DNA from 4 places in the Parazoarcus communis genome. Region 3 is predicted to be linked to each of the others. Evidence: predicted binding sites of a transcription regulator. Region 3 holds the regulator's gene; each other region holds the start of a gene.
What was found. The regulator FNR, encoded in region 3, switches genes on or off when oxygen is low (the NO sensors DNR and NnrR bind a similar motif). The targets are predictions, from matches to a motif close to TTGANCTAGNTCAA.
Positions count from the first base shown of each region.

Region 1 (7,906 bases), 930 kb from region 3:
CGTGGGGCAGGGGCGACTTGTTCATGAACGGGATGCACTCTCGGAAGATGAATGGGCTTGTGCCGTCGTTGCGGCAGATGCCGGGCCGGCGTTCGGGAACAGCCAGGCCAGCGCACCTGCGCTCAGCGCACAGGCAATGACAAAAAGATGGAGGGCGAGTGCCGCCTGCAGGCCGTCGCCGAAGGCGATGCCGGCGGGCAGCAGGGCGGCGGCGGCGCCGGCTTCGTAGGTGCCGAAACCGGCCACGCCCTGAATCGGAAGAATGGCGGCGAGTTCTGCGCCGAGCGCACCGGCTGCGCCCTCGGGCATGCCGGTGGAGAGCAGGGCTGCGAGCAACCACGCCTGCGCGGCGAGCTTCACCGACCAGTTGGAAACCGTCCATAGCCAGCCGAAGCGGGCGTGACGGGTGGATTCGCCAAAGGCGTTGCGCAGCTTCGCCAGTTTGCCCGCGAACGCACCGCGCTCTGCCCAGTCATGTGGCTTGCGTGCCCAGCGCGGCAGCCCCCAGGCAAACACGGCGAGCGCGACCAGGCCCGCAATGCGCAATGCCAGAGGCAGTTCGGGCCATACCGCGACGGCGACCATGCCGACCACGAGCGCATCCTGCAGGCGGAACCAGAACAGCGAGGCAATCGCCCGCGGCAGCGGCGTGCCGAAGGTACGCTGCAGCAGCAGCGGGAATGCGGCCTCGCCACCCCGGAAGGGCACGATATTGACCATCGCATTGTGCATCAGCACGATACGCACGCAGGCGCCGAAGCGGCCCGCGGCATCGCGACGGAATTCGTCGTACACGCGCAGTGCGCGCAGCAGGTAGCTGGCGGCAAAGCCGGCCACGGCCACGGCCACGATGGCAGGCGTCAGGCGGCCCAGCGCCGCGCCCAGGGTCTGCCAGCGGGCGTCGGCGAGAAACCAGCCCAGCAGACCGAGGCTGAGCAGGATTGCAATGGCGCGCTTCATGTGGGCACCTTGCAGGTCATCGGGCGCACCAGTGCGAAAACGGCGCCGGCCATGCCCCACACCACCAGCAGGTACTGCATCCACAGCCCTTCCGGGTAGCCGAGGTCCTCGAACGCAAGCAGCACGGCGACCAGGATCATCAGCGCCCCCATGGTCTGCACGCCGCGTCGGCGTTCCCAGAAGCGCCAGTGAGCGGACCAGCGCACGCCGATGACCGCACTCAGCCATCCACCCGCCGCCCCGGCAAACAGGTCGAGCGGCCAGTGCGCACCGACGGCGACGCGGGAAAAGCACATCAGAACCGCAGCCGCGAGGACGACCCACGCCCACTGGCGGCGCACCGCAGGGCTGGCACAGAGCACGATCACGCCCGCTATGACGAAGGCGGTAAGCGAGTGTCCGGAGGGAAAGGAGTCGGTGCGCAGCGGCAGGCCGACAACGTTGAACTGATCCTGCGCGAGAACGGCGGCAGGGCGTGGTTCGGCAAAAAGCTGTTTCAGGCCGTGGGTATACAGGGTGGCGACGGGGGCCGCGAGCAGGGTGGCTGCGAGCCAGCGCGGGCGCCACGCAAGTGCAGGCGTGATCAACGCGAAGGCGCCCAGCGTCGAGGCCAGGTTGGTGATGCCGGCCCACACGAATCCCGGTGCGATGCCGCTTGCAGCGGTGTTCCAGGCGATGAACCAGGTCTCGTTCAGGCCGAGCGCAGCCAGCACTGCTGCACACAGTGCGCACACTGCGGCAGGGAAGACGAACCACCCGATCGAGGGTGAATCATCGCTCGCGAAACGTGAAACGGAGGCGCTCATCGGGCGTGGGGCGGGCAGACAAAGGCGCATTTTAGCTGATCCCCCGTACTTCTAGCCGCGCAGCTTTGTCACAGACGCTTCATCCGCGTCGGGGGAGGGAGCGCCTCGGGTATAATTCCGCGCTTCCGATTGCCGTTGTTCGGTACCTCTTTTTTCGCGTTTCGACAGACATGACCCAAATCCTCAAGCTCCGTGGCGCTGCCGCGCTCTCCCGGTCCCGCCTGGATCGTCTCTCCCGCAGTGTGGCCGAAGTGCTGCCCAAACTGCAGGGGCTGGCCGCCGAGCACTGGTATTTCGTTGAACTGAATGCCGCGCTGGACGCCGAAGAGACCGCCCGTCTGGTCGATCTGCTCGGTGCCACGCCGGAGACGCCGACGGCGCCGGCCGGCACCATGATGCTGGTCGTTCCCCGTCTGGGCACGATCTCGCCGTGGTCTTCCAAGGCGACCGATATCGCGCATCAGTGCGGTTTCGACAAGGTCGTGCGCATCGAGCGCGGTACGGCCTTCACGCTGGCGGGCAAGGGCGTTGATGCCCGGTCCGAGTTGCTGGCGAGGCTGCACGACCGCATGACCGAGTCGGTGCTGGCGAAGATGGACGAGGCCGACGCCCTGTTCCATCACTACGAACCGCAGCCGCTGACCTCGGTGGATATTCTCGGTGGCGGCCGCGCTGCGCTGGAAGAGGCAAACGGTACGCTGGGGCTCGCGCTGTCGGACGACGAAGTCGATTACCTGGTCGAGAACTTCACCCGAATCGCACGCAATCCGACCGATGTCGAACTGATGATGTTCGCCCAGGCGAACTCCGAGCACTGTCGCCACAAGATCTTCAACGCCGACTGGGTGATCGATGCCCGTCCGATGGAGAAGACCCTGTTCGGCATGATCAAGGACACCCACAAGGCCCATCCGCAAGGTACGGTCGTGGCCTACTCGGACAACGCCTCGGTCATCGAGGGCGCCACCATCGAGCGCCTGTATCCGGACGCAGCAGGTCGTTTCGCTTACCACAGCGAGGAAACCCATATCCTCGCCAAGGTCGAGACCCACAACCATCCGACCGCCATTTCGCCCTTCCCGGGCGCAGCCACCGGCGCCGGTGGCGAGATCCGCGATGAAGGTGCGACCGGTCGCGGTTCGCGCCCGAAAGCGGGCCTGGCCGGTTTTTCGGTCTCCAACCTGAACATCCCGGGCTATCAGCAGCCGTGGGAAAAGCCTTACGGCAAGCCCGAGCGCATCGCCTCCGCCCTCGACATCATGATCGAAGGGCCGATCGGCGCCGCAGCCTTCAACAACGAATTCGGCCGTCCCAACCTGACCGGCTACTTCCGCGCTTTCGAGCAGGAAGTGCAGGGCGAGGTGCGCGGTTTCCACAAGCCGATCATGATTGCCGGCGGTCTGGGCAGCATCCAGGCACAGCAATCGCACAAGCCGACCTTCCCGCCGGGCACGCTGCTGATTCAGCTTGGCGGTCCGGGCATGCTCATCGGCCTGGGCGGCGGTGCCGCCTCGTCGATGGCGACCGGCACCAACGCTGCCGATCTCGACTTTGCATCGGTGCAGCGCGGCAACCCCGAAATCCAGCGCCGCTGCCAGGAAGTGATCGACGCCTGCTGGCAGCAGGGCGAGGCCAACCCCATCATCGCTATCCATGACGTCGGCGCGGGTGGTCTGTCGAACGCGATGCCGGAACTGGCCGACCACGCCAGCCTGGGCGCGCATTTCGAACTGCGCGAAGTGCACATCGAAGAGCCGGGCATGAGCCCGCGCGAGATCTGGTCGAACGAATCGCAGGAGCGCTACGTGCTCGCGATCGCACCGGAAAGCCTCGACCAGTTCCGCGCCTTCTGCGAGCGGGAGCGCTGCCCCTTCGCGGTGCTTGGTACCGCGACCGCTGACGGTCACCTCACCGTGAGCGACCGTCATTTCGACAACAAGCCGGTCGACATGGAGATGCAGGTCCTGCTCGGCAAGCCGCCGAAGATGACCCGTAACGTCTCGCGCCGCGCCGTCCATCTGCCGCCGTTCGACGTGACCGGCATGGATCTGATGGACGCCGGCCTGCGTGTGCTGCGTAACCCGACCGTGGCAAGCAAGCGTTTCCTGATCACCATCGGCGACCGCTCGGTGGGCGGCCTGACCGCGCGCGACCAGATGGTCGGACCGTGGCAGGTGCCGGTGGCCGACGTCGCGGTTACCGCGATGAGTTTCCAGGGCTATCGCGGCGAAGCCTTCGCCATGGGCGAGCGCACTACGCTGGCCTGCGTCGACGCGCCGGCTTCGGGACGCATGGCTGTGGCCGAGGCGATTACCAACATCGCCGCGGCCGATATTGCCGACCTGGGCGACGTCAAACTGTCGGCCAACTGGATGGCAGCTGCCGGCCATCGCGGCGAGGACGCCAAGCTCTTCGACACGGTGAAGGCGGTGTCGGATTTCTGTATCAAGGCCGGTGTGTCGATCCCGGTGGGCAAGGACTCGCTGTCGATGCGCACCGCATGGGCCGACAATGGCGAGGACAAGCAGGTGGTGTCGCCGCTGTCGCTGATCGCCACCGCGTTTGCGCCGGTGACCGACATCCGTCGCACGCTGACGCCGCAACTGCAGTTGCCCGAAGGTGTTGAAACCGAGCTGATGCTGATCGACCTTGGCAATGGCAAGAACCGCCTCGGCGGTTCGGTGCTGGCACAGGTCTTCAACTCGGTGGGTGAGCATGCACCCGATGTCGACCCCGAGCAGCTCGCGGCCTTCTTTGCCACGATCCAGCGTCTGCGTCGCGAAGACCTGATCCTGGCCTATCACGACCGTTCTGACGGCGGCCTGTTCGCAGCCGTGTGCGAGATGGCGTTCGCCAGCAAGTGCGGCCTGTCGCTGGTGCTCGACACCGTCTGCTACGACCCCTACATGAACGATGTCGATGGCCTCGAGAAGAAGCCCGACATGCTCAAGGGCCGCTTCGATGACAAGCTGATCTCCGGCCTGTTTGCCGAAGAACTCGGTGCGGTCATCCAGATCCGTCGTGACGAGCGTTCGAAGATCACCGAGATTCTGCGTGAAGCCCGCCTGACCTATCACTTCATCGGCGAGCCCAACGACAAGGACGAAATCCGCTTCTGGCGCAGTGCCAAGCGTATCCTTGCCGCCAGCCGCAGCGAGCTGATGCAGGCCTGGTCCGAGACCAGCTACCAGATCGCCCGTCTGCGCGACGACGCCGAGTGCGTGCAGCAGGAGTTCGATGGTCTCGCGGATGCGACCGACCCCGGTCTGTCGGTCGCGCTGTCCTTCGACGTCAAGGACGACGTCGCAGCGCCCTTCATCGCCACCGGCGCCCGACCCAAGGTCGCGGTGCTGCGCGAACAGGGCGTGAACTCGCAGTTCGAGATGGCAGCGGCCTTCGAGCGTGCCGGCTTCGAGCCGGTCGATGTCCACATGTCGGATCTGCAGTCCGGCCGCAAGCAACTGCTCGACTTCCACGGCCTGGCTGCCTGCGGTGGCTTCTCGTATGGCGACGTGCTCGGTGCCGGGCAGGGCTGGGCCAAGTCCATCCTGTTCAACCCCAGGCTGCGTGCAGAGTTCGAAGCCTTCTTCGGGCGCACTGACAGCTTTGCGCTGGGCGTGTGCAACGGCTGCCAGATGATGGCTCACCTCGCACCGATCATTCCGGGTGCAGACGCCTGGCCAACCTTCCATCGCAACCGCAGCGAGCAGTTCGAGGCCCGCTTCGTGATGACCGAGGTGGTCGACAGCCCGTCCATCCTGCTCGCCGGCATGGCCGGCAGCCGCATGCCGATCGTCGTCAGCCACGGCGAGGGCAGGGCGGTGTTCGCGGCTGAAGCCGACCGCGAGAAGGCGCTGCTGGCGCTGCGCTATGTCGACAACCATGGTCAGCCGACCGAAACCTATCCGCAGAACCCCAACGGTTCGGCGCTGGGTGCAACCGGCTTCACCACGGCAGATGGCCGCTTCACCATCATGATGCCGCACCCCGAGCGCACCGCTCGCACGCTGCAGATGTCGTGGGCACCGCAGTGGATGATCGACGAGAGCCCGGACGCTTCGCCGTGGCTGCGCATGTTCCGCAACGCGCGCAAGTGGCTGGGCTGATCGGCTCGGCGCCTGTTCGCTGATTCTGCGCCCGACCCGGTTCGGGTGTGACAACGGGGTGACCGGGGAACCGGCACCTCGTTGTGCCATTCAGGACTGTCTGTGCGCAGTGCTGCAGGCGCGCGTCGCACAGCATTAAATGATCTGGGTCAAGTTTCATTGTGTCGAAACGTCTATAATCGGCCGACATTACCGGACACCCTGCCAGTCTGCACGCCAGCCCCTTTGCCCCGACCCTGATTGATGTTCATCCGAAGACGCCAGTTCCGCCTTGCTGCCTGGTTCGCAACGCTTGCGATCCTGCTCGGTGCGCTTGCGCCTGCGGTGAGCCAGGCAATGACGGTGCTCGGGGATGGCCATCAGCGCTGGATTGAGGTGTGCTCGGCGTCCGGCATGCAATGGATTGCGGTCGATGCGGACAGCGGGCAACAAGGCGACGACGCGCCCGGCGCGTCCACTGCATCCTGCCCTTATTGCTGTCCGCACGCAGGCTCGTTCGGTCTGCCACCTGAGCTGTCCGCCGGATTTGCCGTCATCGGCATGGCCGCGCTTGAACCCCCGCTTTTCTTCTCCGCTCCCCGGCCACTGTTTGCGTGGACGGCTTCGAGTCCGCGCGCGCCACCCGCTGCCTCCTGATCGTCGCTGAACGCGTGCTGCCCGCACCCTGTGCGCGGCGTGCGCTGTGCAATCACCGATTCCGGAGGTATTCATGCCTTTACACGATTTCTTCCACGCCGCACTGGCGCGGACCTTCTTGCTGCGTACGCTGCTCGTCCTGTTGATGGGGCTGTTCATTGCAATGGCGCTGAGCGCCTGCAACAGGGAGACGGTCAGCTTCAGAAATACCGACATCACCGGCGCCAACTTCGGCCACGACTTCAGCCTGCTCGACCCCGACGGCGCGACCCGCAGTCTCGCTGACTTTCGCGGCAAGGTCGTGATGATGTTCTTCGGCTTCACCCAATGCCCGGACATCTGCCCGACTGCACTGTCGCGCGCCGCGCAGGTGCGGCAACTGCTCGGCGACGATGCCGACAGGCTGCAGGTGATCTTTGTCAGTGTCGACCCCGAGCGCGACCTGCCCGGTGTACTCAAGGCCTATACCGCTGCGTTCGACCCCGACTTCCTCGGGCTCTATACCAGTCTCGAGGAAACCCGCAAGGTTGCCGACGAATTCCGTGTTTTCTATCGCAAGGTGCCGACTGGCGGCTCGTACTCGATGGATCACACCGCAACGAGCTACGTTTTTGATCCGGCAGGGCGCCTGCGCCTCGCCGTGTCCTACCAGAGTACGGCCGAATCCGTTGCGGCCGATGTGCAGACCCTGATTCAAACAGCTTCATCCCGCCCCTAAGGAGAACACCATGAAAGTGAAGATCGTCGCCTCGCTGTGTGCTGCACTGATTTCGTCTGCCGTCTTTGCGCAGGTTTCCGTCACTGAGCCCTGGGTACGCGCTACCGTTCCGCAACAGAAAGCGACCGGTGCATTCATGCAGATCACGTCGCCGGTGGATGCCAAGCTTGTGGAGGTTCGTTCGCCCGCAGCCAAAGTGGTTGAAGTGCACGAGATGGTCATGGAGAAGGATGTGATGAAGATGCGCGCCATTCCCGGTCTGGATCTGCCGGCCGGCAAGGCGGTCGAGCTCAAGCCCGGCGGCTATCACGTCATGCTCATCAACCTCAATGCACAGGTGAAAGAGGGTGACATGGTGCCGCTGACCGTTGTCGTCGAAGGCAAGGACGGCAAGCGTGAAAGCGTTGAGATCAATGCGCCGGTGCGTCCGCTCAACAGCGCGGCCGGCGGCATGCAGATGAACAAGATGCACTGATCACCCGGGCCGGTCAGCCGGACATCCGCACTGGGTGCGGTGTCAGCTCGGCCGGCGCGTTTCCACCGTTCCGATTCAGTCCCGTTCTGTTCATGATCAGACGTTTCCATCACCAGGTGCTTGCTGCGCGGGTCGCGATATTCGTGATCCTGCTGAGCGCGCTCATGCCCGTACTAGGGCAGGCGCTGCTGCGCGCGAGCGATCC
Region 1 is NZ_CP022187.1:1,375,975-1,383,880, reverse strand. It holds gene CEW83_RS06315 (glycosyltransferase family 2 protein) at 1-25, opposite strand, end outside; gene CEW83_RS06310 (lysylphosphatidylglycerol synthase domain-containing protein) at 22-960, opposite strand; gene CEW83_RS06305 (phosphatase PAP2 family protein) at 957-1,766, opposite strand; gene purL (phosphoribosylformylglycinamidine synthase) at 1,937-5,872, shown strand; gene CEW83_RS06295 (DUF2946 domain-containing protein) at 6,116-6,508, shown strand; gene CEW83_RS06290 (SCO family protein) at 6,582-7,226, shown strand; gene CEW83_RS06285 (copper chaperone PCu(A)C) at 7,237-7,701, shown strand; gene CEW83_RS06280 (DUF2946 domain-containing protein) at 7,794-7,906, shown strand, end outside.
Region 1: the regulator FNR is predicted to act here: its motif matches at 6,012-6,025, upstream of CEW83_RS06295 (DUF2946 domain-containing protein).

Region 2 (7,906 bases), 1.0 Mb from region 3:
TTCTGCGTCGTCCCAGATGCTGACCGCGTCGGAAGAGGTGGCCATCCAGTCGAGCCATCAGAGCGAGGCTGCATCGTCGATGGCTGCGGCCGTCGAGGAGATGACGGTCAGTATCGACCAGGTGGCCGAGAACGCGCATGAGGCGCACGCGATCACGGTTCATTCGGGCGAGCTGTCGGCCAAGGGTACGGGCGTCATTCAGAGCGCTGCGACCGAGATGCGCAACATTTCCGATGCGGTCAAATCCTCGTCGGCAATCATCCAGGACCTGGGCGAACAGTCGAACCAGATCACGTCCATCGTCAATACGATTCGCGAGATCGCCGACCAGACCAATCTGCTGGCGCTCAACGCGGCGATCGAGGCTGCACGTGCGGGCGAGCAGGGACGTGGTTTCGCGGTGGTGGCCGACGAGGTGCGCAAGCTGGCGGAGCGCACGAGCCTGTCGACGACCGAAATCGCCGGCATGGTGGACAAGATCCAGAATGGCACGCGCAACGCAGTGTCGAGCATGGAAGCCGGTGTCCGGCAGGCGGGCGCGGGCGTGGCGCTGGCGAGTCAGGCGGGCGCGTCGATCACCGAGATCCGGGACGGCGCGCAGCGCGTCATGGAAGTGGTGAACAGCATCTCCGATGCGATTCGCGAACAGGGCACGGTTTCCAGCGAGATCGCGCGCAACATCGAGCAGATCGCCCAGATGTCGGAAGAGGGCACGCGCGCGGTGCACAACACCGCAGAGGCTGCGCGCAACATGCAGAGACTCTCCAGCGGCCTGCATGCCTCGGTGAGCCGCTTCAAGATCGGCTGATTGCCCGGACGCCCTCGCTGGCGCATGTGCCAGCGATTCACCGGGTGCGCTGGCGCGCTGCTGCGGGCCGGGTGCCCGCGCAGCTCACCAGGGTTTGAATGCGAGCGGAAAACCACCGTGCGCGAAGAAGCGTGAGAGGTCGCGCAGCTCGTATTGCTGGCGCGGGCTTAGCGCGGCATGGATTGCACGTGCTGCGGCCACTGTGGCGGGTCTGAGGGGCTGCGAAGCGGTGCTGCGGATGGCAACCAGGAAGGGCACCAGGAAGGTTCGGTGAATGCGTGTCGCAGCGCCGAATACCGCGGCTGCGGCACGCAGCTCGTCGAGGCTGAAGGCGGCGCGCAAGGAGTTGTAGTAATCCTCGGTAAACAGCCTGGGCTGCCTCGCCGCATTTTCGGTGGCAAAGAAGGCCTGCGAAGCCTGTCGCCGCAGACGGCCGAAATCCACCAGATAGATGCCGCCGCCGGGCCTCAGGACACGCCGTGCCTCGCACAGGGTCTTTGACAGCGCTTCCAGACTGCCCAGATGGTGCAGCGACATGGTGGAGATCACCGCATCCACCGAGCCATCGTCGAATCCGCGCAGGGCGGTCATGTCGCCGGCGCACAGCCGGGTATTGGTGATGGCGTTGCGTGCCAGTGTTTCGCGTCCCAGGTCGAGCATCGCATCGGACGCATCGAGACCGATGAAGCGGGCGTCGGGGTTGAGTCGGGCAATGAAGGCCAGCTGGTTTGCCGGGCCGCAACCAAGGTCGAGTACGGTGGTGCCGGCGGCGATGACCACGCTGGCCTGGATCGCATGGTAAAGGTAGGTGTGGGCCAGGATGCCGTCTTCGCGCCCCGCCAGCATGAAGGCTTCGGCACTGGCGGGGTCGTCCATCACCAGCTCGGGTTCCGTGACGCGCGGCTGGCGCTGGCCTGAAAACAGGTCGAGCGCCAGATTGAGCAGCAGGGCAGGACTAGGCATCGGCGGCAGCCGTGTGGTCGCTCAGGCTCAGCCAGTGACGGCTCACATCGAGCATGCGGTTGGCGAACCCCCATTCGTTGTCGAACCACACCAGCAGGTTAACCATGCGCGGACCACAGGAACGGGTCTGGCTGCCATCGACGATGGCCGAGTGCGCATCGTGATTGAAGTCGATCGAGGCGTGGGTCTCGTCCGACCAGGCGATCAGGCCGGCAAACGGGCCTGCGGCAGCCTGCTGCAGCAAGGTGTTGATGTGCGCTGCTGACGCGTCGCGCTCGAGGGTGAGCACCATGTCGATGGCCGACACGTTGTGCGTCGGCACCCGGATCGCCTTGGCGTGCACGCGGCCGGTCAGCGCCGGAAGCAGCCGTTCCACCCCGCGCGCCAGACCGGTCGAGACCGGAATGATCGACTGCATTGCCGAGCGCGTGCGGCGAAGGTCGGTGTCGTGATAACCGTCGATCAGCGGCTGATCGTTCATCGCCGAATGCAGGGTGGTGAGCAGTACCTGCTCGATCCCGAGCTCGCGATGCAGCAGATCGAGCACCGGGACGACCGCGTTGGTGGTGCACGACGCATTCGAGACCAGACGTTCGGTGCCGGTGAGCGTCTCATCGTTGATGCCGTGCACGATCGTGGCGTCCACATCCGCGGCACTGTTGCCCGGGTGTGAAAGCAGTACGCGCCGGCAACCGGAATCGAGAAAGCGCTGCAGTGCGGCGCGGTCGCTGTACTGGCCCGAACACTCGACCACCAGATCGAGATCCAGGCCTGCCCAGTCCACGCCTTCCGGTGTGGTGGCGTGGGTGACCGCAATCATCTGATCGCCGATCAGCAGGGCGTCGTCATCGGCGACGACCCGGCCGGGAAAGCGGCCGTGGGTGGAGTCGAAGCGGGTGAGGTAGGCGATGCTGGCCAGATCGGCAGGCTCGTTGATGGCAACGACCTTGAAGCGGTCGCTGATCGACGATTCGTGAAGGGCGCGCAGAAAGCAACGGCCGATGCGACCGTAACCATTGATCGCGATGCGAAACGGGTTGGAGCGGGATGACGCCACGTTCGAGCCTGCCATGATGGGATGCGGGACAAGGGCAGGATTCTACAACCGATGCAGGGTCCGCCCCAGTTTATGGCACCCGCAAGCCCGCAGCTTCGCAACTCCGGGGGTGACTGACCTTGTTGGTCAGAGCGCAAGTGCTGCGGTTTGCTCGGCTGCTTGCGTCAGCAATGGGTGCAACTCCACCACGGTCCCCACGATGATCAGGCTGGGCGTCTGCAGCTTCGCGGCACGCACCTCGAATGGGAGCGACATCAGGGTGCTGGTGACGATGCGCTGCTGCGGCGTCGTCGCGGCATGCACGACCGCGGCTGGCGTGGTTCGCCACAGACCGTGCGCCACCAGCTCGCGACAGATGATGTCAAGCGCACCCAGGCCCATGTAGATGACGATGGTCTGATGGGGTCTGGCCAGCGCGTCCCAGTCGAGATCGACGCTGCCTTCCTTCAGGTGGCCGGTGGCAAACACCACGGTCTGTGCATGGTCACGGTGCGTCAGCGGAATGCCGGTGCTTGCCGCCATGCCTGCTGCAGCGGTGACACCGGGCACAACCTCACAGGCGATGCCGCTGGCGATCAGTGCCTGCATCTCCTCCCCGCCGCGTCCGAAAATGAAGGGATCTCCGCCCTTGAGACGAACGACCCTGAGCCCCTGAAGCGCGAGTTCCACCAGCAGCAGGTTGATCTCGTCCTGGGGCAGTGCATGCCTGCCGGCTTTCTTGCCCGCATAGATGCGCCGTGCGTCGGTGCGTGCCAGATCCAGAATGCCTTCGCCCACGAGCTGGTCATGGACGATGACATCGGCTTCGGCGATGCGCCGGGCCGCCTTCATGGTGAGCAGTTCGGGGTCGCCCGGGCCGGCGCCCACGAGGGCGACCGAGCCGGTTGCGGTGCCGGCGTGCCCGGGTTGGCGCGGTGCCGCCGGACTTGCGAAGGAGCCAGCAGATCCCCGGTTGAGGTGGATGAGCGAGGAGGACGCAGGGCGAAGCAGGGTGCTTTGGGTCATGGTCTTTATTCCCAGTCAATATCTGCTAGTTTTAGGATGACTGGACTTTATCCCTAAGTGCAGCATGGAAAATTAATTCACATCAAGGATCGCAAGTCGGCGCCGGTTCGATACTGATCGCATGATTTTTTCGTCTGTTCATGCGTTACGAAGGAGAGGGAAAATGCAGCATATGCGTTGGATTCGTCATGCCGCCGTGCTGGCTGCGCTGCCGCTGGCACTGACTGCGGCCTGGGCCGAGGAGACTCACAAGGATGTCTCGCCTGCCGAGATGAAGTACCAGGCGGGTGGCTCGCCGCTTGAGGCGGTCGAGATGTATCAGGACATCAACCCCAAGGCACCGTCGATGTCCAAGACCGAGTTCGACAAGGCCCGGCAGATCTATTTCCAGCGCTGTGCAGGCTGTCACGGCGTACTGCGCAAGGGCGCAACCGGCAAGCCGCTGACGCCCGACAAGACCCTGGCCTCGGGCACCGAGTACCTCAAGGTGTTCATCAAGTACGGCTCGCCCGCCGGGATGCCGAACTGGGGCACGTCGGGTGAGCTGACCGATGACGAAGTCGATCTGATGGCGCGCTATGTTCAGCAAACCCCGCCGCAACCGCCGGAGTTCGGCATGGCCGACATGAAGGCGACGTGGAAGGTGATCGTGCCGCCGGAGAAGCGTCCGACGAAGAAGATGAACAGCTACAACCTCGACAACATCTTCTCCACGACCCTGCGTGACAGTGGCGAAGTGGCCCTGATCGACGGCGACAGCAAGAAGATCATCAGCATCCTCAAGACCGGCTATGCCGTCCACATTTCGCGCACCTCGGCGTCCGGTCGTTACCTGTACGTAATTGGTCGCGATGCGAAGATCAACCTCATCGACCTGTGGCTGGAGAAACCCGACACCGTCGCCGAGATCCGTACCGGGCTCGAGGCCCGCTCGGTCGAAACCTCCAAGTACAAGGGTTTCGAGGACAAGTACGCGATTGCAGGCTCCTACTGGCCGCCGCAGTTCGTCATCATGGAAGGCGACACGCTCGAACCGCTCAAGATCGTCGGTACGCGCGGCATGACGGTGGACACGCAGGAATACCACCCCGAGCCGCGGGTTGCCTCCATCGTGGCTTCGCACTACAAGCCCGAGTTCGTGGTGAACGTGAAGGAAACCGGCAAGATCCTGATGGTGGATTACTCCAACATCCACGCCCTGAAGACCACTGAGATCGAGGCTGCACGCTTCCTGCACGATGGCGGGTGGGACAGCACCAAGCGCTACTTCATGGTCGCTGCCAACCAGTCGAACAAGATTGCCGCAGTGGATGCGAAGGATGGCAAGCTTGCCGGGCTGATCGACGTCGGCAAGATTCCGCACCCGGGTCGTGGCGCCAACTTCATCCATCCCAAGTATGGTCCGGTATGGGCGACCGGCCACCTCGGCGACGAAACCATTGCGCTGATCGGTACCGATCCCGAGAAGCACAAGCAGTATGCGTGGAAGATGGTCGAGTCGCTGAACGGGCAGGGCGGAGGATCGCTCTTCCTCAAGACCCACCCGAAGTCGACGAACCTGTGGGTGGACACGGCACTGAACCCCGATCCGGCGGTAAGCCAGTCGATCGCCGTGTATGACATCAACAAGCTCGACAAGGGCTTCGAGGTGTTGCCGATTGCGAAGTGGGCCGAGCTGGGTGAAGGCGCCAAGCGCGTGCTGCAGCCCGAGTACAACGTCAAGGGTGACGAGGTCTGGTTCTCCGTGTGGTCAGCCAAGAACCAGGAGTCGGCAATCGTCGTGGTCGATGACAAGACCCGCACGCTCAAGGCGGTGATCAAGGATCCGCGTCTGATCACGCCGACCGGCAAGTTCAACCTGTATAACACCCAGCACGACGTGTATTGATGCATTGAAGGCGCGACGCCGGTCGCGCTGCTCAGACGGCCAGGACTCTCGTCAGCGATTGTCCTGGCTTTTTCGTGTCTGCGGCCCACGGTCGGGGCTGGCCCCCGGCTGCCGAAGGGCACGGTTGATTCGGGTCAAGGCAGGCATGGTGCTCAGGCGTCATGCTGATCCCAGATGAAGCGCATACGGATAGCATGATGAAGCCGCCAGCACTGTTGATGCATGTTCTCGTTCTTGTCGGGCTCACCCTGATGTCCGTGTTCGCTTCGGCCACGCCGCCGCTTGCGGCCGAACGCGAACGCGTGCTGGTGCACATGGTTCGCCAGGACTGCGGCTCCTGTCATGGGCTGACGCTTGGCGGTGGGCTCGGGCCCGCGCTGACCCCCGCTGCACTTGCCGACAAACCGGTCGACGGACTGGTGGCAACCGTCATGTACGGGCGTCCCGGCACGCCGATGCCGCCGTTTCGCGGCATTCTCTCCGAACTCGAAGCGCGCTGGATCATTGATCAGCTGATGCACGGTTTTCCGGCCGATCGCGGGCTGGCGTTGCAGCGCGCAGAACGCTAGAAAGAAGCAGGAGTCGCTACATGTCGAAGGAAAACGTTCGCCTTTCCCCGCCGCTGCTATGGGGCATTCTGTTGCCGGTGATGGTGCTCCTGCTGTCGGCCTGCACCACGGCCGCGCCGGTACTGCGCGGTACCGGCGATCTTGGCGTGCTGATCGAGCGTGCCGACGGACGCGTGAAAATTGTCGATACCAGTGCGCGCGCCGTGCTCGCTCAGGTTGAAGGGCTGGGTGACCTGTCGCACGCCTCGGTGGTGTTCTCGCGCGACGCGCGCTATGCCTTCGTGTTCGGGCGCGATGGAGGCCTGAGCAAGGTCGACCTGCTGACCGGGCGCATCGTCCGGCGGATCATGCAGGCGGGCAACGCGATTGGCGGCGCGATTTCGCAGGATGGCCGCATCGTGGTGGCGCAGAACTACATGCCTGGCGGCATCAAGGCCTTCGATGCCGAAACCCTCGAGCTGGTCGCCGACGTGCCGGCGAGCTACGGCAGCGACGGTCAGCGCTCCAAGGTGGTTGGTCTGGCAGATCTGCCGGGCAACCGCTTCGTGTATTCCCTGTTCGATGCGGACGAGATCCGCGTGACCGACCTCTCCGATCCGGCACACCCGACAACGCAGCGCTTCCCCGCCGGTCGTCAGCCCTACGATGCGCTGGTGACACCCGACGGGCGCTACTACATCGCGGGCCTGTTCGGTGAGGACGGGCTGGCCATGCTCGACCTGTGGCAACCGCAGCAGGGCGTGCGCAAGATTCTCGCCGGCTACGGCAAGGGCGACGCACCATTGCCGGTGTACAAGATGCCGCACCTTCGCGGCTGGGCGATTGCGGGCGGGCGTGCCTACCTGCCCGCCATCGGCCGTCATGAAGTGCTGGTGGTGGACACCACCACCTGGCAGGAAGTGGGGCGGATTGCGGTGAAGAGCCAGCCGGTGTTCGTGATGGCGCGGCCGGACGGGCGTGAGGTGTGGGTCAACTTCGCCTTTCCCGAGAACGGCTGGGTACAGGTCATCGACACCCTGAGCCAGGATGTGGTCGATACGCTGCAGCCGGGACGCGCCATTCTGCACATGGAGTTCGCGCCCCGCGGCGAGGTCGTATGGCTGTCGTCGCGGGACGACAACCGGGTGTTCATCTACGACACGGCCAGCCACAAGCCGCTTCACAGCATTGCGGCAGCCAGTCCGAGCGGCATCTTCTTTACCAGCCGCGCGGCACGTACCGGGTTCTGAGCCATGGCACGCATCCATCCCTTGCTGCTCGACATCGACAGTGCCGAGTTTCGTCTGCTCAACGACTGGCAGCGCGGCTTTCCGCTCGTGCCGTGTCCCTTTGCCGTGATCGGCGACCGCGTCGGTCTGAGCGAGCAGGCGGTCATCGAACGCTATCTCGACTGGGTGACGTCCGGTGTGGTGAGCCGGGTGGGCGCGGTGTTCGCACCGCGTCGCCTGGGGGCGGGCGCGCTGGTGGCGCTGGCGGTGCCACCGGAACGCCTGGACGACGTCGCTGCACGCGTAAGCGCCGAGCCTGGCGTCAATCACAACTATGAGCGCGAGCACGCCTTCAATCTGTGGTTCGTCGCGTCCGCTGCCGACGATAAGGCCTTGCGGCGCATGGTC
Region 2 is NZ_CP022187.1:1,482,112-1,490,017, reverse strand. It holds gene CEW83_RS06775 (methyl-accepting chemotaxis protein) at 1-808, shown strand, start outside; gene CEW83_RS06770 (class I SAM-dependent methyltransferase) at 893-1,771, opposite strand; gene CEW83_RS06765 (type I glyceraldehyde-3-phosphate dehydrogenase) at 1,764-2,843, opposite strand; gene cobA (uroporphyrinogen-III C-methyltransferase) at 2,955-3,833, opposite strand; gene CEW83_RS06755 (nitrite reductase) at 3,997-5,721, shown strand; gene CEW83_RS06750 (c-type cytochrome) at 5,919-6,290, shown strand; gene CEW83_RS06745 (cytochrome D1 domain-containing protein) at 6,311-7,519, shown strand; gene CEW83_RS06740 (Lrp/AsnC family transcriptional regulator) at 7,523-7,906, shown strand, end outside.
Region 2: the regulator FNR is predicted to act here: its motif matches at 3,906-3,919, upstream of CEW83_RS06755 (nitrite reductase).

Region 3 (7,906 bases):
GCATGGGCAAACCGCCATTTCCCTGAGGACCAGGTGCCGGTTGCGGACTGGACCCTGTTGACCACGCTCGTCGATTTTCACAAGCCGGGCGACATCGAGGTGTTCATCGACGAAGCCAGCATCCGCTACATCATCGACAACATGGCCAGCAAGGGCTATCTCGATGGCAAGGAAATGGCTTCCGCATTCCGCCTGCTGCGCTCGAACGGCCTGATCTGGCATTACGTTGTGCAAGGCTGGCTGTACGGCGAAACGCCGCCGCCATTCGACGTGCTGTACTGGAACATGGATACCACGCGTATGCCGTACGCGATGCATTCGTGGTACCTGCGCGAGCTTTACCTGAACAACAAGCTGATCCATCCCGACGCACTCGAGGTGGCGGGTGAGCCGCTCGATCTCGGCCGTATCACGCAGCCGCTCTACGTCGTTTCCGCAGAGGACGATCACATCGCGCCGTGGCTGCAGACTTTCCGTGTGATTAACCATGTCACCGGTCCCAAGCGCTATGTGCTCTCGAGCTCAGGCCACATTCTTGGCATCGTCAATCCGGTCGTCACGCCGCCCAAGCGCAAGTTCTGGGCCGGTGAAGCGCATCGCTCGGATACGGCCGAGCAGTGGCGCAATCGCACTGAAGAGCAGGCGGGCAGCTGGTGGACCGACTGGATGGACTGGGTCAAACCCCACGCCGGAGAGCTGATCGAGGCGAGGCCGGCGGCAAGCGAGCAGTTTCCTTCGCTCGCACCGGCGCCGGGAACCTATGTGCTTGAGTCCTGAGTGCGCTGGCGCGTGAAGGCTTCGGCTTTCAGCACCCGGGTATCGTGAAAGACGGCCTCTTGTTCGTTCAAGAGGCCGTTGCTTTTCGGGGGACGGCAAGGACTTGAGCGGGCGAAGTGCTACCCGCTGTAGCGCGACAGTGCCTGCGGATTGTGAAGCGTGATGCGCTTGCCGTGAACGGTGATGAGACCATGGTCTGCCAGGTCGTGAAAGATCCGCGAAAGGGTCTCGGGCGTCAGGTTCAGCCGTGACGCGATGACCTGCTTGCTCGTGGGCAGGGAGATGTCGCAAGCCTTGGTGCCATCCTCTTCGGTTTGCTGGAGGAGGTAACCGATCACGCGCTGTGTGCTCGAGCGCAGGGAATAGGTTTCTACGTCGCGCACCATGTTATGCAGGCGGACCGCCATGCCTGCCAGAAGCTTGCGTGCAAACTGCGGATCCTGATCGATCAGGTCGGATACGACGTTCTGGCCGATATGAAGCAGCGACATGTCGGTAAGCGCTTCGGCAAAAACGGGGTAGGGGCGGTTCATGAACATCACCGCTTCGCCAAAGCTTTGCTGCGGGCCGACGATCTCGACCACTTTCTCGTTGCCCTGAGCTGACGAGAAGCCGAGCTTGAGCTGCCCTTCGGTGACGAAATAGAAACCGTGGGCAACGTCGCCGCGCTGAAACAGCAGTTCACCCTTGCCCAGGCGGCGTTCGCGGGTATAGCGTGCAACACGTTCCAGCTCACTCTCCGACAGCTCCCCGAACAGGGAGATCTGACGGAGCTGGGTAAGGATGTCTGCGGCGGTCTGGTTCATTCCGTGCTCCTGCATTTCACTTTCGATTCTAGCCTGCGTGGCTGAATCCTGTTTGTTCTGTCATTGTTCGGCGCCCGACCAGGGCGCACCGGTCAGCATTTTCCCCGAGGAGGAACGAAAGATGTATCAGGCGATCAAGCACATCCACGTCACCTGTGTGATTCTGAGCCTTGCCGGCTTCGCGCTCAGGGGAGTGTGGATGCTTGTTGACAGCCGTCTGCTCACACATCGTCTGACGCGCGTCCTGCCGCATGTGGTCGATACCGTGTTGCTTGGCAGTGCGATCACGCTGGCGGTGATGATCGAACAGTACCCGTTGCAGGCACCGTGGGTGACGGCCAAGGTCATTGGCCTGATCGTCTACATCCTGCTGGGCGCCGTTGCCCTGAAACGTGGCCGAACGCGCACCGTGCGCGGGGCTGCGTTTGTTGCTGCGCTGCTCGTGTTCAGCTGGATCGTGTCGGTCGCGCTCAGCAAGAACGTCGGCGGCTGGTTCGCCGTCTTTGCCTGAGCGCGACAGTCCGGCGCTCAGCGCGCGCCGGGCTGGTGCTGAATGAGTTTCTTGAGACCGTCGTTGTCGAGAATGCGGATATGTTTCTGCTGCACCGCGACGAGGCCGTCTTCCTGAAAGCGGGAGAAGGCACGCGAGACCGTTTCCAGCTTCAGGCCCAGATAGGAGCCGATCTCTTCGCGGGTCATGCGCAGGTGAAACTCGGCGGCCGAGAAGCCACGAGCGGTGAAGCGCTGCGACATGTTGAGCAGGAAGGCCGCCAGACGCTCTTCCGCGCGCATGGAGCCCAGCAGCATCATCACGCCGTGATCGCGCACGATCTCGCGGCTCATGACCTTGTGGAACTGGTGCTGAAGGCCTTCGATCTCGCGGGACAGTTCTTCCAGCTTGGCGTAGGGAATGACGCAGACCTCGCTGTCTTCGAGCGCAACCGCATTGCACGAGTGGAACTCGGTGCTGATGCCGTCGAGCCCGATGATCTCGCCGGTCATCTGGAATCCGGTGACCTGCTCGCGACCATCTTCGAGCAGAACGTCGGTCTTGAAGGAGCCTGCACGGATCGCATAGATGGCTTCGAAGAGTTCGCCTGCGCGATAGAGCGGCTGCTGACGCTTGATCTTCCGACGCCCGCCGACAAGTTCGTCGAGGCGGTTGAGTTCAGTGTCAGTCATGCCGAACGGCAGGCACAGCTCCAGCAGATTGCATTGTGAGCATGCGGTTTTGAGCCCCGCCGCGGTGATCGGCACCGTCGCCTTCATTTGCACTGTAAACTTGCTCCGATTCCGGATTGGGGGTAGTCAGAATGTTGCCGTTGATCCAAGTCAACCACAAAACGCCGGCTTTCTGCCATTGTTAAGTAACACATCGACGCAGCCAGACCATGACCAGCCAGACAGACCTAATCTTTGATCCCCAGTTGATTCGACGATTCGACATCAACGGGCCTCGCTATACGTCGTATCCCACCGCAGACAGGTTTGTGGAGGCATTCGATGCACAAGCACTGACAGACTGGCTGGGAAAACGTGCCGTTGGCGGTGTGAGCCGACCGCTGTCATTATACTTCCACATCCCCTTTTGTAACACGATCTGCTATTACTGCGCCTGTAACAAGATCATCACCAAGGATCATGGCAGGTCTGCCAAGTATCTGAATTACCTGGAAAAAGAGATCGAAATGCAGGCGGCGGCCCTGGGGGGGACACGTCAGGTCACGCAGTTACATCTCGGGGGTGGAACGCCGACCTTCCTCTCGCACGCGGAGATGCATCAGTTGATGGATGCGGTCCGCAAGCACTTCAACCTGGTGCCGAATGGCGAGTACTCGATCGAGGTCGATCCGCGCAAGGTGGATTTCGACACCGTCGAAATGCTGGCCAACCTCGGCTTCAATCGCATGAGCGTCGGCGTGCAGGACTTCGCCGAGGACGTGCAGATTGCGACCAACCGCGTGCAAAGCGTCGAAGAGACGAAGCTCGTCATCGACGCGGCGCGGGCAACCGGCTTCAAGTCGATCAGCATGGACCTGATCTATGGTCTGCCCAAGCAGAATGTGATCAGCTTCAACCGCACGCTGGAGCAGGTGCTCGAACTCTCGCCCGATCGAATCTCGCTGTACAGCTACGCGCACCTGCCGGGACTGTTCAAGCCCCAGCGCAGGATCATTCCGATCGACCTGCCGTCAGCGGACTCCAAGCTTCAGATTCTGCAGCTTGCCATCCGTCGCCTGACCGACGCCGGCTACGTCTATATCGGCATGGACCATTTCGCGAAGCCGGATGACGAACTGACCGTGGCGCAGCGGCAGGGGCGCCTGCACCGCAATTTCCAGGGCTATTCGACCCAGGCCGAGTGCGACCTGCTTGCCTTCGGTGTGTCGGCGATCGGCAAGATCGGTCCGGTCTACGCGCAGAACGTCAAGACGCTCGACGAGTACTACGATGCCCTCGATCGCGACGAGCTGCCCGTACTGCGCGGCATTGAGCTCACCGCCGACGATCTCCTCCGGCGCTCGATCATCCAGGCGCTGATGTGCCATTTCGAGCTGTCGATCGAGTCGATCGAGATTGCACACCTCATCAAGTTCCATGAGTACTTTGCTGACGAGATCGCCGACCTCAAGGAAATGGAAGAGGCTGGGCTGGTGAAGATCGACAAGGACTGGATCAGCGTGCTGCCCGCGGGCCGTCTGCTGGTGCGCGGGATTGCGATGTTCTTCGATCGCTATCTGCGCTCGGATCGCGAGCGCGCCCGTTACTCCCGGGTGATCTGACCGGGCGGGGAGGCGCGGTGCAGCGTAGAATGCGCGCACCGCATCAAACGCTTCATAGCTGATTGAACATGCCCGAAACCGGTTATCTCGCCGTCTTCCTGATCGGCCTCCTTGGAGGCACTCACTGTGTATCGATGTGCGGCGGCATTGTCGGAGCGCTTACGGTACAGGTGCAGACGCCATCGAGTCGCAGTCGGCAGTGGCCGATTCATCTCGCCTACAACCTTGGCCGGATCACCACCTACACCTGCATTGGTGCCGGACTCGGCGCGCTGGGCTCGGTCGGCATGCTCTACGATGGCGTTCTGCCGGTCCAGATCACGCTCTACGTGCTCGCGAACCTCATGCTGGTGGCGCTCGGGCTCTATCTCACCGGATTCACCAAGCTGCTCGTTCCGGTAGAGCAGCTCGGTCACCGCCTGTGGCGCCGCATTCAGCCGCTGAGCCGTCGCTTCCTGCCTGCCCGCTCGGTCAAGCAGGCCTTGCCGCTTGGCCTGCTGTGGGGCTTCCTGCCTTGCGGACTGGTGTATTCGGTGCTGGCGACTTCCCTGGTAACCGGCTCTGCGCTGCGTGGTGGGGGGCTGATGCTGGCTTTCGGGCTTGGCACATTGCCCAACCTGATGCTGGCCGGCATGCTGTTCAAGCGTTTTCGTGACATCACGCGCAATGGCAAGGTCCGCTTCGCCTCGGGCTTGCTGGTGCTCGGCTTCGGCGTGTTTGGCCTGTTCCACGCCCAGACGCTGGGCGGGCAACTGTGGAGCGGAGTGGTGTGCGCGGTCTGAGCGCCGCCTTCAGAGCAATGGTTCAGCGCTGACGCGAGGTCTTACTCGCTCGACAGTGCGCGAAGGATCGGACAGGGGGCGGGGGCATCAGTGCGCTGACAGCACCCAACCAGTTCGGTGAGCGCGTTGCGCATTTCCTGCATCTGCCGGATGCGGGCATCCAGCAGTTCGATCTTGCTTCGCGCCAGTGCGCGCGCGCGGTCGCGGTCGGTGTCCTCGTTGAGCGCCAGCAGGTCATCGATTTCTTCAAGCGAAAACCCCAGTTGCTGTGCCCGGCGAACCGCGCGCAGACGGGCAAGTTCGCGCTCGCCATACACCCGATAGGCGCCGCGTTTCTGCTGAGGTTCTGCGAGCAGGCCACGGCGTTGATAGTAGCGGACGGTTTCCACGCCCACGCCTGCTGCCTTTGCAAGTGCGCCGATCGTAAGCCCCTTGCTTGTTTGCTCATTCATTGCTTGACTCCGTACATGAGTACGGGGTTTACACTGCGCTCTATCGAATCGTCCCGCAAGGGAGAAACTCAATGACCGCACAATCAACATCATCGGCAGGTCCGGCGCAATCAGCGTCCGCTAACGCAACGCTTGAACTCGCCATCAGCGGCATGACCTGTGCTGCATGTTCCACCCGCCTCGAGAAGGTGCTCAATCGCCTTCCCGGTGTCGAGGCCACGGTCAATCTTGCAACCGAGCGTGCAGTCCTCCACTTTGAGCCTGGCGCGCTTACGCTCGATGCGGCGAAAGCAGCCGTCGAACGTGCCGGATTTGGTGCGAGCGAGGCGGCCACCATTGTGCGTGAAGAGGCCCGTGCGAAGCAGAAAGCGGCGTGGGACGTCGAATTGCGGCATTTCTGGATTGCTGCGGCGCTCACCCTTCCTCTGGCGCTGCAGATGCCGGCCATGTTCGGCCTGTGGCCGGGCGGTGAGGTGCAGCACGACCTTGTACCGCGCTGGCTGCAGCTGTTGCTGGCAACGCCCGTCCAGTTCTGGCTTGGTGCGCGCTTCTATCGTGGCGCCTGGGCCTCGCTGCGCGGTGGCGGTGCGAACATGGACGTCCTCGTCGCGCTCGGCACCTCAATGGCGTATTTCTACAGTCTCGTGGTGACGCTGGCTGGACGGCACGATCTGCACGTGTATTTCGAAGCCTCGGCGATGATCATCACCCTGATTCTGCTCGGCAAGCTGCTTGAGGCACGGGCCAAGGCCCGCACCACGGCAGCGCTCGATGCCTTGCTGCGCCTGCAGCCGAAAATGGCGCGTATCGAACGCGATGGCATGCTGGTCGAGGTGCCGGTCGAGAGCCTGTCACCGGGTGCGGTGTTCGTGCTGCGCCCGGGCGATGCCGTACCGGTGGATGGCGTGGTCGAGGAGGGCAATTCGGCCCTGAACGAAGCCATGCTCACCGGAGAAAGCCTGCCGGTGGACAAGCAGCCGGGCGACAAGGTGTTTGCCGCCACGGTGAATGGCGATGCCGTGCTGCGTTGCCGTGCCACCGGCGTGGGTGCCAGTACCCTGCTGGCGGGCATCATCCGCCTGGTCGAGCAGGCGCAAGGCTCGAAGGCGCCCGTGCAGCGTCTGGCGGACCGCATTGCGGCGGTATTCGTCCCAGTGGTCGTGGCCATTGCCAGCCTCACCTTTGCAGCATGGTGGCTGTGGTCGGGCGATTTCCAGCTGGCCCTGATCAATGCAGTGGCAGTGCTGGTGATCGCCTGCCCGTGTGCGCTTGGCCTTGCAACGCCGACGGCGATCATGGTGGGTACGGGGCAGGGCGCGCGCGCCGGGATGCTGGTAAAGAACGCCGAGGCCCTCGAGCTGGCAGAGCGGCTGACGGTGCTCGCGGTGGACAAGACCGGGACCGTGACCGAAGGCAAGCCGGCCGTGACCGATGTTGTACCGACTGGAGGCTGGACAAGATCGACCCTGCTTGCGGCGGCTGCGGCGCTCGAGCAGAGCAGCGCCCATCCGATTGCCGCTGCGGTGGTTGAGGCCGCGCAGGCCGAGGGGCTGACGCTGGAGCGGACGAACGATGTTCGCGCCGTCGCCGGAAAAGGAGTGGAAGGCAGGGTGGGCGATCAGCTGGTCATGCTGGGCGCGCCCGCCTTTCTGGTGGCGCAGGGCGTTTCCGTTCCCGACGCAGACAGTACGCCGCTCGCCGCCGAAGGCAAGACGCTCGTCGCCGTGGCCATCGACGGCATGTATGCGGGGGTGATTGCGGTTGCAGATCGCGTACGCAGCGACTCGGCTGGCGCGGTCGAACGCCTGCAACGAAACGGTGTGAAAGTGGTGATGCTGACCGGTGATCACCCCGCAACGGCGAAGGCCATTGCCGAGCAGACGGGCATTGCGGAGTGGCGCGCCGGGGTTCTGCCGGCAGACAAGGCTGCTGCGGTGAACGCGCTGAGGGCGTCAGGCGAGCGTGTCGGCATGGCGGGCGACGGCATCAACGATGCGCCGGCGCTGGCGGCCGCGGACGTGTCGTTTGCGATCGGGGTGGGCGCCGACGTCGCGGTCGAGGCGGCGGACATCACCCTGGTGCGCAACAGCCTGCATGGTGTGGCCGATGCCATCGACCTGTCGCGCGCGACCTTGTCGAAGATTCGGCAGAACCTTTTCTTTGCCTTTGTCTACAATGTGCTCGGCATCCCCCTTGCTGCAATGGGGATGCTCAATCCCGTAGTGGCCGGGGCGGCGATGGCCATGAGCTCGGTATCGGTGGTCAGCAATTCATTGCTGCTCAAGCGCTGGAAGCCTGGGCGGTGA
Region 3 is NZ_CP022187.1:445,104-453,009, forward strand. It holds gene CEW83_RS02180 (PHA/PHB synthase family protein) at 1-777, shown strand, start outside; gene CEW83_RS02185 (Crp/Fnr family transcriptional regulator) at 897-1,583, opposite strand; gene CEW83_RS02190 (SirB2 family protein) at 1,705-2,094, shown strand; gene fnr (fumarate/nitrate reduction transcriptional regulator Fnr) at 2,112-2,852, opposite strand; gene hemN (oxygen-independent coproporphyrinogen III oxidase) at 2,975-4,366, shown strand; gene CEW83_RS02205 (sulfite exporter TauE/SafE family protein) at 4,435-5,148, shown strand; gene CEW83_RS02210 (MerR family transcriptional regulator) at 5,190-5,600, opposite strand; gene CEW83_RS02215 (heavy metal translocating P-type ATPase) at 5,672-7,906, shown strand.

Region 4 (7,906 bases), 1.9 Mb from region 3:
AGCATCATGTCCTCGAGCCGGTCGGCATTGATCAGGACATCGCGCATCGACCCGTTCTTGCACAGGATGCGCGATTCCATGCCCTCGGCGCTTTCGCCGGGGATCGTGCCCACGGCCATTTTCCACGGCAGCGCCAGGTTGCGCCGGGATTGCTCGTCGGGACAGGACAGCTGCTCCCAGGTGCCGAGGTCGGGGATCTCGTCGAGGCTGTAGCCGAAAATGCGCACGAACTGCCGGTTCAGGAACACGATCTCGGCCTTGCTTCCGAGCGTGCAGCACGCAATCGCGGTGGGGATGTTGTCGAGCATCTTGCGCATCCGCTGCTCGCTGAGCTTCAGCTGCTCTTCGGCGTACTTGCGTGCGGTGATATTGCGACTGACGCCGTGGACCTCCTGCCTGCCCGTTCTCTGATTGCGCGCCTGGGTCATGACAACCTCGGTCCAGACTGTCGAGCCATCCTTGCGCGTCTTTCTGACTTCCTCGGTAACCGAGTTGCCGAGCGCGGTGTCGCCCACCGCCAGACTGCGCACCTGCGCTGCGATGGTCGGGGTCAGGGCGCTCTCGATGGGTAATGCCATGATCTCGGCGGGCGCGAACCCGAGCTGCCTGACGATCGATGGGCTGACGTAACGCAGGCGCTGAGTCTCCGCGTCGAGCACCCAGACCACGTCGTCGATGTTTTCGGTGGTGTTCTGATAGCGCTCGGTGCGGAGTTGAAAGCGGTGGTGCGCATAGATGATCAGAATGCCGATCAGGGAGAATGCGACGATTCTCGCGATATGGGTCGGGTTGTCGACGCGCAGCGATTGCAGGGGCTCCATGAAGAACCAGTCGGCAAGCACGATGGACAGGATCAGGGCGATGGTGCCGCCCGAACGTCCCCCGATCCAGCTGCTGACGACCAGCGCGGGATAGAAGAGCATGAAGGCAAGCGGCTCAATCGAGGTCCACAGGCGTAGCTGCAGCGCGAGCGCCATAAATGGCATGAGAATGGCGAATGCCAGTGCGAGGTGACGACGCGAGAATGCTTCGGAAGCAGGCATTGGTTAGGTGTCGTCTGTGGGGCGTTCCCCGGATGGTACACGGACTTTCCGGCAGCAATGCAGCTGTCTTGTATGTCCTTGGTAAGACGCTGCTGCGCGGGCGCGAATGCAGGTATCCGGGGTGAGCCGTCACCCGGGTGCGCTGGCGGAGCGGACGATGCGGTTGCGGTCGATGAATATTGTTTGCACTATGTTGGCGTCAACGAAATGAGTGCTGTGATGAAGTGTTCTGCCTGTGGAAATGAGGTCCGGTCCGATGCCCGTTTCTGCAGCCATTGTGGCGCGCGTACGAAGGTGGCCGCGAACACGGGCGTTTCGCCTTACGAGCTGCCCTGGGATGCGGGGCAAGCCGGCGTCGACACGCCCGATTTTCATGCCGAAGACACGATCATTCCCGACTTCATGCCGCCGACCCCTGCACCCGCCGACACGGTGGACGATGTGTTTGCGGGCGTCGCGCAGACCGTGGCCCCGGCCGCCGGCGCAGTGACGGGAAATGCAGCGGCCTCCACCGGGCGCAAGCGGGTTCTGGCGGCCGCACTCCTCGTGCTGCTGCTTGCGGCTGGGAGTTTCTATCTCTTTAGCGCTGCTGACGAAGCCCCTGTGCCGGCGCCGGAGACTGCAGCTGCTGTGCAGCCAGAGGGTGTTCCAGTGTCCCCCGAGCTTCACGCGGAAGCCGAGGCTGAAGCGACTGCAAAGGCGGAGGAGACCGTTGCGTTGGCGCCGCCTGCATCGACGGACGAGGCTGTGGCGCAGCCTGAGCTGACACCAGCCTCGCCGCCGGATCCCGTTGTTGAGCCCGAAAAACCCGCGCCCAGGGCGAAATCCACCGAAACCGTGCAGCGCAAGGCCGCGCCCGCGCAGCCGGCGCCTGCGCCCAGACCGGCATCACCGGCGCACTCATGGCTGGCGTCGCTCAAGGCCGATCTGGCCGCGTGCGACGCCGAGTCGTTCTTTCCGCGCATCGCCTGTCGCGAGAAGGCGCGCTGGAAATACTGCGCGCCGGAGCGCTGGAATACCGTGCCAGAATGCGAGGTCGACAGCAGCAAGCGCTAGTGCAGGGGCGGCCCGCTCCGCCCTGACCCTGTCAGGGCTTGAGGCGGTAGCCGGTGCGGAAGATCCAGCCGACGGTCACGATGCAGGCGACGAGAAAGAACAGGGTCATCGCCAGGCTCAGCATCGGACTGACGTCTGCAATGCCGTAGAAGCTCCAGCGAAAGCCGCTGACCAGATACACCACCGGATTGAACAGCGTCACCGTCTGCCAGAACGGCGGCAGCATGTTGATCGAGTAGAAACTGCCGCCGAGGAAGGTGAGCGGGGTGACGATCAGCATCGGCACTAGCTGCAGCTTCTCGAAGCCGTCAGCCCAGATGCCGATGATGAAGCCGAGCAGGCTGAAGGTGACCGCGGTCAGTACCAGGAACATCAGCATCCACAGCGGGTGCTGGATGGTCAGCGGCACGAAAAGCGCGGCCGTGGCGAGGATGATCAGCCCGAGGATGATCGACTTCGTGGCGGCTGCCCCCACATAGGCAATGACGATCTCCAGATAGGACACCGGTGCCGACAGAACTTCGTAGATGGTGCCGGTGAAGCGTGGAAAGTAGATGCCGAACGAGGCGTTGGCGATGCTCTGCGTGAGCAGCGCCAGCATGATCAGGCCGGGTACGATGAAGCTGCCGTAGCTCACCCCGTCGACCTGCGGAATGCGCGAGCCGATGGCGGCGCCGAACACCACGAAGTACAGCGAGGTGGAGATCACCGGCGAGATGATGCTCTGGGTCAGCGTGCGCCGGGCGCGGGCCATCTCGAAGCGGTAGATGGCATTGATTGCGTGCAGGTTCATCGCTCTTCCTTCACCAGATCCACAAAAATATCCTCCAGCGAACTCTGGGTCGTGTTCACGTCCTTGAAGGGGATGCCCGCCGCAGCGAGATCGCGCAGCAACGCGGCGACCCCGTGCTGCGCACGCTCGGCGTCGTAGGTGAACACCAGCGCATGCCCCTCGGCGCTGCGTTCGAGCCCATAGGCCGCAAGCGATTCGGGGATGGTGTCGATGGCCTCCTGCAGTTGCACGGTGAGCTGCTTGCGGCCCAGCTTGTGCATCAGCGTGGCCTTGTCTTCCACCAGGATGATCTCGCCGCGGGTGATCACGCCGATGCGGTCGGCCATCTCCTCGGCTTCCTCGATGTAGTGCGTGGTCAGGATCACCGTGACACCCTGCTTGCGCAGTTCGCTGACCAGCGCCCACATGTCGCGGCGCAATTCGACGTCCACGCCCGCGGTCGGTTCGTCCAGGAACAGCACCCGGGGTTCGTGTGACAAGGCCTTGGCAATCAGCACGCGCCGCTTCATGCCGCCCGACAGCGTCATGATCTTGTTGTTGCGCTTGTCCCACAGCGACAGCGAGCGCAGCACCTTTTCGATGTAGGCCGGATTGGCCGGCTTGCCGAACAGGCCACGGCTGAAGCTCACGGCCGAGAACACGGTCTCGAAGGCTTCGGTGGTGAGCTCCTGCGGCACCAGCCCGATCAGCTCCCGCGCCGCGCGGTAGTCCGCCACGATGTCATGGCCGCCGACCTTCACCGTGCCGGTCGAGGCGTTGACCAGCCCGCACACGATGCTGATCAGCGTTGTCTTGCCCGCGCCGTTGGGCCCCAGCAGCGCGAAGATCTCGCCCTGCCGGATGTCGAGGTCGACGGTCTTGAGTGCCTGAAAACCGCCTTCGTAGGTCTTGGATAAGCTGGAGATGGAAATCATTGTCGTCATGACCGTGAACATACCAGACGATGCAACTGTGTCTGGTATCCGCCCGAGAACAACATGGCGCACGGCAATCATCAACCCGGGAACACCGCGGCGAACGCCGTCAGCCCCAGTTGCTCGAATTACGTGTCCTGCAGCAGATGTGTGTTCTGTGCGGCACGGATCAACACGCTAGCGACGGGCTCGCGCAGGCGGCATCCTGCTTCTGATCCGGAGGCTCGATGGCCTGATAGCACGGGTTCTTCATCATGCCGGCGGCGCCGATGATGGCGTCGACGACCTCGGTGCGGGTGAAACCGTCACGCCAGGCGATTGCAACCCGGCGTGAGGGCGCGGGGGCCTCGAAGGGGATGGCCGTCACCATGTCGTTGCGATACACGCCACCCAGCGATGAGGCAGGCAGGACGGAAATGCCATAGTTCGATGCCACCATGCAGCGTACGGTCTCGATCGAATGCCCTTCAAGCGCCGAGCCGTCTGCGTGGCTCATCTCGGGGCAGGCGTCGAGCACCTGTTCGCGAAAGCAGTTGCCTGCCTTGAGCACCAGCACGTCTTCGTCGCCCACTTCGTGACGCGCGATCTTCTTGCGCCTTGACCAACGGTGCCCCTTGGGTACCACGACCTGAAACTCTTCGTCATACAGCGGGTGCACCCTGATGCCCGGCATGTCGAACGGCAGCGCAATGATTGCCGCATCGATGGTGCCGTACTTGAGGCTGTCCGCGAGCAGTGCGGTCATGCTTTCCTCGATGTAGAGGCGTGTGTCGGGGGCGACCTTCTTCATGGCCGAGATGAGTTCGGGCAAGAGGTAGGGGCCGATGGTATGGATCACGCCAAGGCGAAAGTCGCCAGCCAGCGGATTCTTGCCGGTACGGGCCACAAGTTCGATGCGTTTGACATCGTCGAGCGCCTTGCGCGCTTGATTGACGACCTGCCTGCCGAGGTCGGTGAGGGCGACACGTCCCTTGCTGCGCTCGATGAGGGACACACCGAGTTCACTCTCCAGTTGCTGAAGCGCAACACTGAGTGTTGGCTGGCTGACCTGGCAACGCTCTGCGGCCCGACTGAAGGAGCCTTCGTCGGCGAAGGCCACGAGATATCTCAAGGCAGTAAGTTTCATGGCTCTGGCTATAGGACTTGTCTATGCAATGTATAGCAAAAAACTACAATAAAAACATTGAGTTATGTCAATACCTGGAAAGTTGTGGAGCGTATCTTGCACGCAATCGCGTTTGCAACAGCTTTTCATCAGTTAGAGGTGTTCAGCATGAGACTCCAAATCCTCGTCGCTTCCATTGTTGCCGTTGGCATCTCTGCCAGCGCTGCAGCGGCACCGGCGGACGAACCCATTCAGGTCATCAAGCCGGCAGCCAACATCAATCTCGGTCTGGTTGACCTGGGTAAGAAGCTCTACTTCGATCCCCGCCTTTCCAAGTCAGGTTTCATTTCATGCAACTCCTGTCATAACCTCTCGATGGGTGGCACGGACAACATTCCCACCTCGATCGGCGACAAGTGGCAGCAAGGTCCGATCAATTCGCCGACGGTGTTGAACTCGAGCCTGAACCTCGCACAGTTCTGGGATGGCCGTGCGGCCGACCTCAAGGAACAGGCCGGTGGCCCGATCGCCAACCCTGGCGAAATGGGCTTCTCGCATACCCTGGCCGTGCAGGTGCTGGAGACCATTCCAGGCTACGTCCGCGAGTTCAGGCAGGTCTTCGGCAAGGACAAGATCGATATCGATCAGGTCACGCTCGCCATCGCCGAGTTCGAGAAAACCCTGGTGACGCCGAACTCGCGCTTCGACCAGTGGCTGCTGGGCAAGACCGATGCGCTGTCCGAAAACGAACTGGCGGGCTACACCTTGTTCAAGGAGAGCGGCTGCGTTGCCTGCCACAACGGTGAGGCCGTGGGCGGCAACTCCTTCCAGAAGATGGGTATCGTCGAGCCCTACAAAACCAAGGCCACTGCCGGCGGCCGTGCGGATGTGACCGGCAAGGACGCGGACCGCTTCAACTTCAAGGTGCCGACCCTGCGTAACGTGGAACTGACCTATCCGTACTTCCACGATGGTGCGGCCAACACGCTCGCCGAGGCCGTCGACATCATGGGGCGCCTGCAGCTGGGCAAGAAGTTCACCGATGCGGAGAATGCCAAGATCGTGGCCTTCCTGAAGACCTTGACCGGCGATCAGCCAAGTTTTGCACTGCCGATCCTGCCACCTTCGTCGGATACGACACCGCGGCCACAGCCGTTCTCGAAGTAGGCTTCAAGGGGTTTGAAATGCAGGGGGCCTTGGCCCCCTTTCTGCATTGTTTCGCTTCAGCCTTCGCCGGCCAGCGCGCGCAGCTTCTCCAGTTCGCAGGTATCGATCGCAATGCCGACGCGCGCGGATTCGGCGCGCTGGCGATAGCGGCGATCGCCCGGCTGGCGGGTCTGGCCTGCGTCCTGCATTTCCCTGACGAGGATCTCCGTGCGCTGGGCGAAATTGCTGCCGGCACCCTTTGACGGATCGATCACGATCAGCAGTTCGCCGGTCCACGGTGTTTTCGCACCCGGATGCTGCGACCAGTCGAAATCGAAGGAGAAATTGCCGCCCGTCAGTGCTGCCGCGAGCAGTTCGACCATCATCGACAGCGCCGAGCCCTTGTAGCCGCCGAATGGCAGCAGTGCGCCACCGTCGAGAATCGCGGCGGGGTCCCGGGTCGGCTCGCCGTTGCGGTCCACGCCATAGCCTTCGGGCAGGGTGTGACCTTCGCGTGCGGCAATCTGCACGTCGCCGTGGGCAATGGCGCTGGTGGCGAGGTCGAACACCAGCGGATCGGCACCCGCGCGAGGCGCGGCGAAGGCGATCGGGTTGGTGCCGAACAGCGGCTTGTGGCCGCCATGCGGCACGACGCAGGCCATGCTGTTGACGAAGGCCAGGGCGACCAGCCCGTCCTGTGCGAAGGGTTCGACGTCCGGCCACAGGGCCGCGAAATGGTGGGAGTTGCGGATCGCGAGCAGCGCGATGCCGTTGTGCCGGACTTTCTCCAGCAGTAGCGGGCGGGCGGCCTCCAGCGCGGGCTGGGCGAAGCCATTGCCGGCATCCACGGCCACATAGCCGGGTGCGACATCTTCCACCCGCGGAACCGCCTTGCCATCGACCCAGCCACTGGCCAGCGTTGAGAGGTAGCCCGGAATCCGGAAGACGCCGTGGCTGTCAGATCCGTCGCGTTGCGCACTGGCGCAGTTTGCCGCCAGCACCTTTGCCACGTCGTCCGAGGTGCCGTGACGCACGAAGATCCGTGCAAGGAGGGCTTCGATCTCGGAGAAAGGGAGAAGGGTCTTGCTGGTCGATGTGCTCATGTCCTGTTCGCCTGGGCCTCAATATCAGTGATCAATATTCTACGCATAAAGCAGATGCGGCCCGGCAGGCGGCCGGATTCGCTTCACGGGCCGGCGCGCAAGGCGGTTTTTCCCGGCGCCCTGCGCCCCGCAGCATCCCCACGCGAAAAAACATCGCACAATCCTTTAAACTACCGGGTTTCGCTCGATCCTTCGCTCGGTACGGGGATTACGTCATTCAAAGCTCGGGGGCACCCATGATCTCGGTTGAAAAAATCGGTGGCACGTCAATGTCGGCATTCGGAGATGTGCTGCGGCACATCATGTTGTACGACAAGGCGCGCATTTATGGCCGTATCTATGTGGTGTCGGCCTATTCGGGTGTGACCAACCAGTTGCTCGAGCACAAGAAGACGGGCGAGCCCGGCATTTATGCGCTGTTTGCAGAGCGCAAGGACTACCACGGTGCGCTGAGCAACCTGGCCCAGAGCCTGAAGAAGCTCAACGCAGGCTTTGCCGACCTTGGCCTGCCCCTGGATGTGGCCGATGCCTTCGTTGATACGCGCATTGGCGAAGCCAGGAAATACCTCGACGCCATGCATCACGTGCTGGCCAGTGGTTACCTGAGCCGCGAGAACGTGCTGCTGGCGGCACGCGAGGTGCTGGCATCGATCGGCGAATCGCACAGCGCATTCAATGCGGTCGAGATGCTCAAGGCTGCCGGGGTGAATGCGATCCTGCTCGACCTCGCAGGTTTTCATGATGAC
Region 4 is NZ_CP022187.1:3,149,949-3,157,854, reverse strand. It holds gene CEW83_RS14320 (diguanylate cyclase domain-containing protein) at 1-1,043, opposite strand, end outside; partial or broken gene CEW83_RS21775 (hypothetical protein) at 1,101-1,301, shown strand; gene CEW83_RS14315 (hypothetical protein) at 1,338-2,099, shown strand; gene CEW83_RS14310 (ABC transporter permease) at 2,131-2,892, opposite strand; gene CEW83_RS14305 (ABC transporter ATP-binding protein) at 2,889-3,815, opposite strand; gene CEW83_RS14300 (hydrogen peroxide-inducible genes activator) at 3,976-4,932, opposite strand; gene CEW83_RS14295 (cytochrome-c peroxidase) at 5,080-6,078, shown strand; gene CEW83_RS14290 (Ldh family oxidoreductase) at 6,135-7,160, opposite strand; gene CEW83_RS14285 (aspartate kinase) at 7,430-7,906, shown strand, end outside.
Region 4: the regulator FNR is predicted to act here: its motif matches at 4,990-5,003, upstream of CEW83_RS14295 (cytochrome-c peroxidase).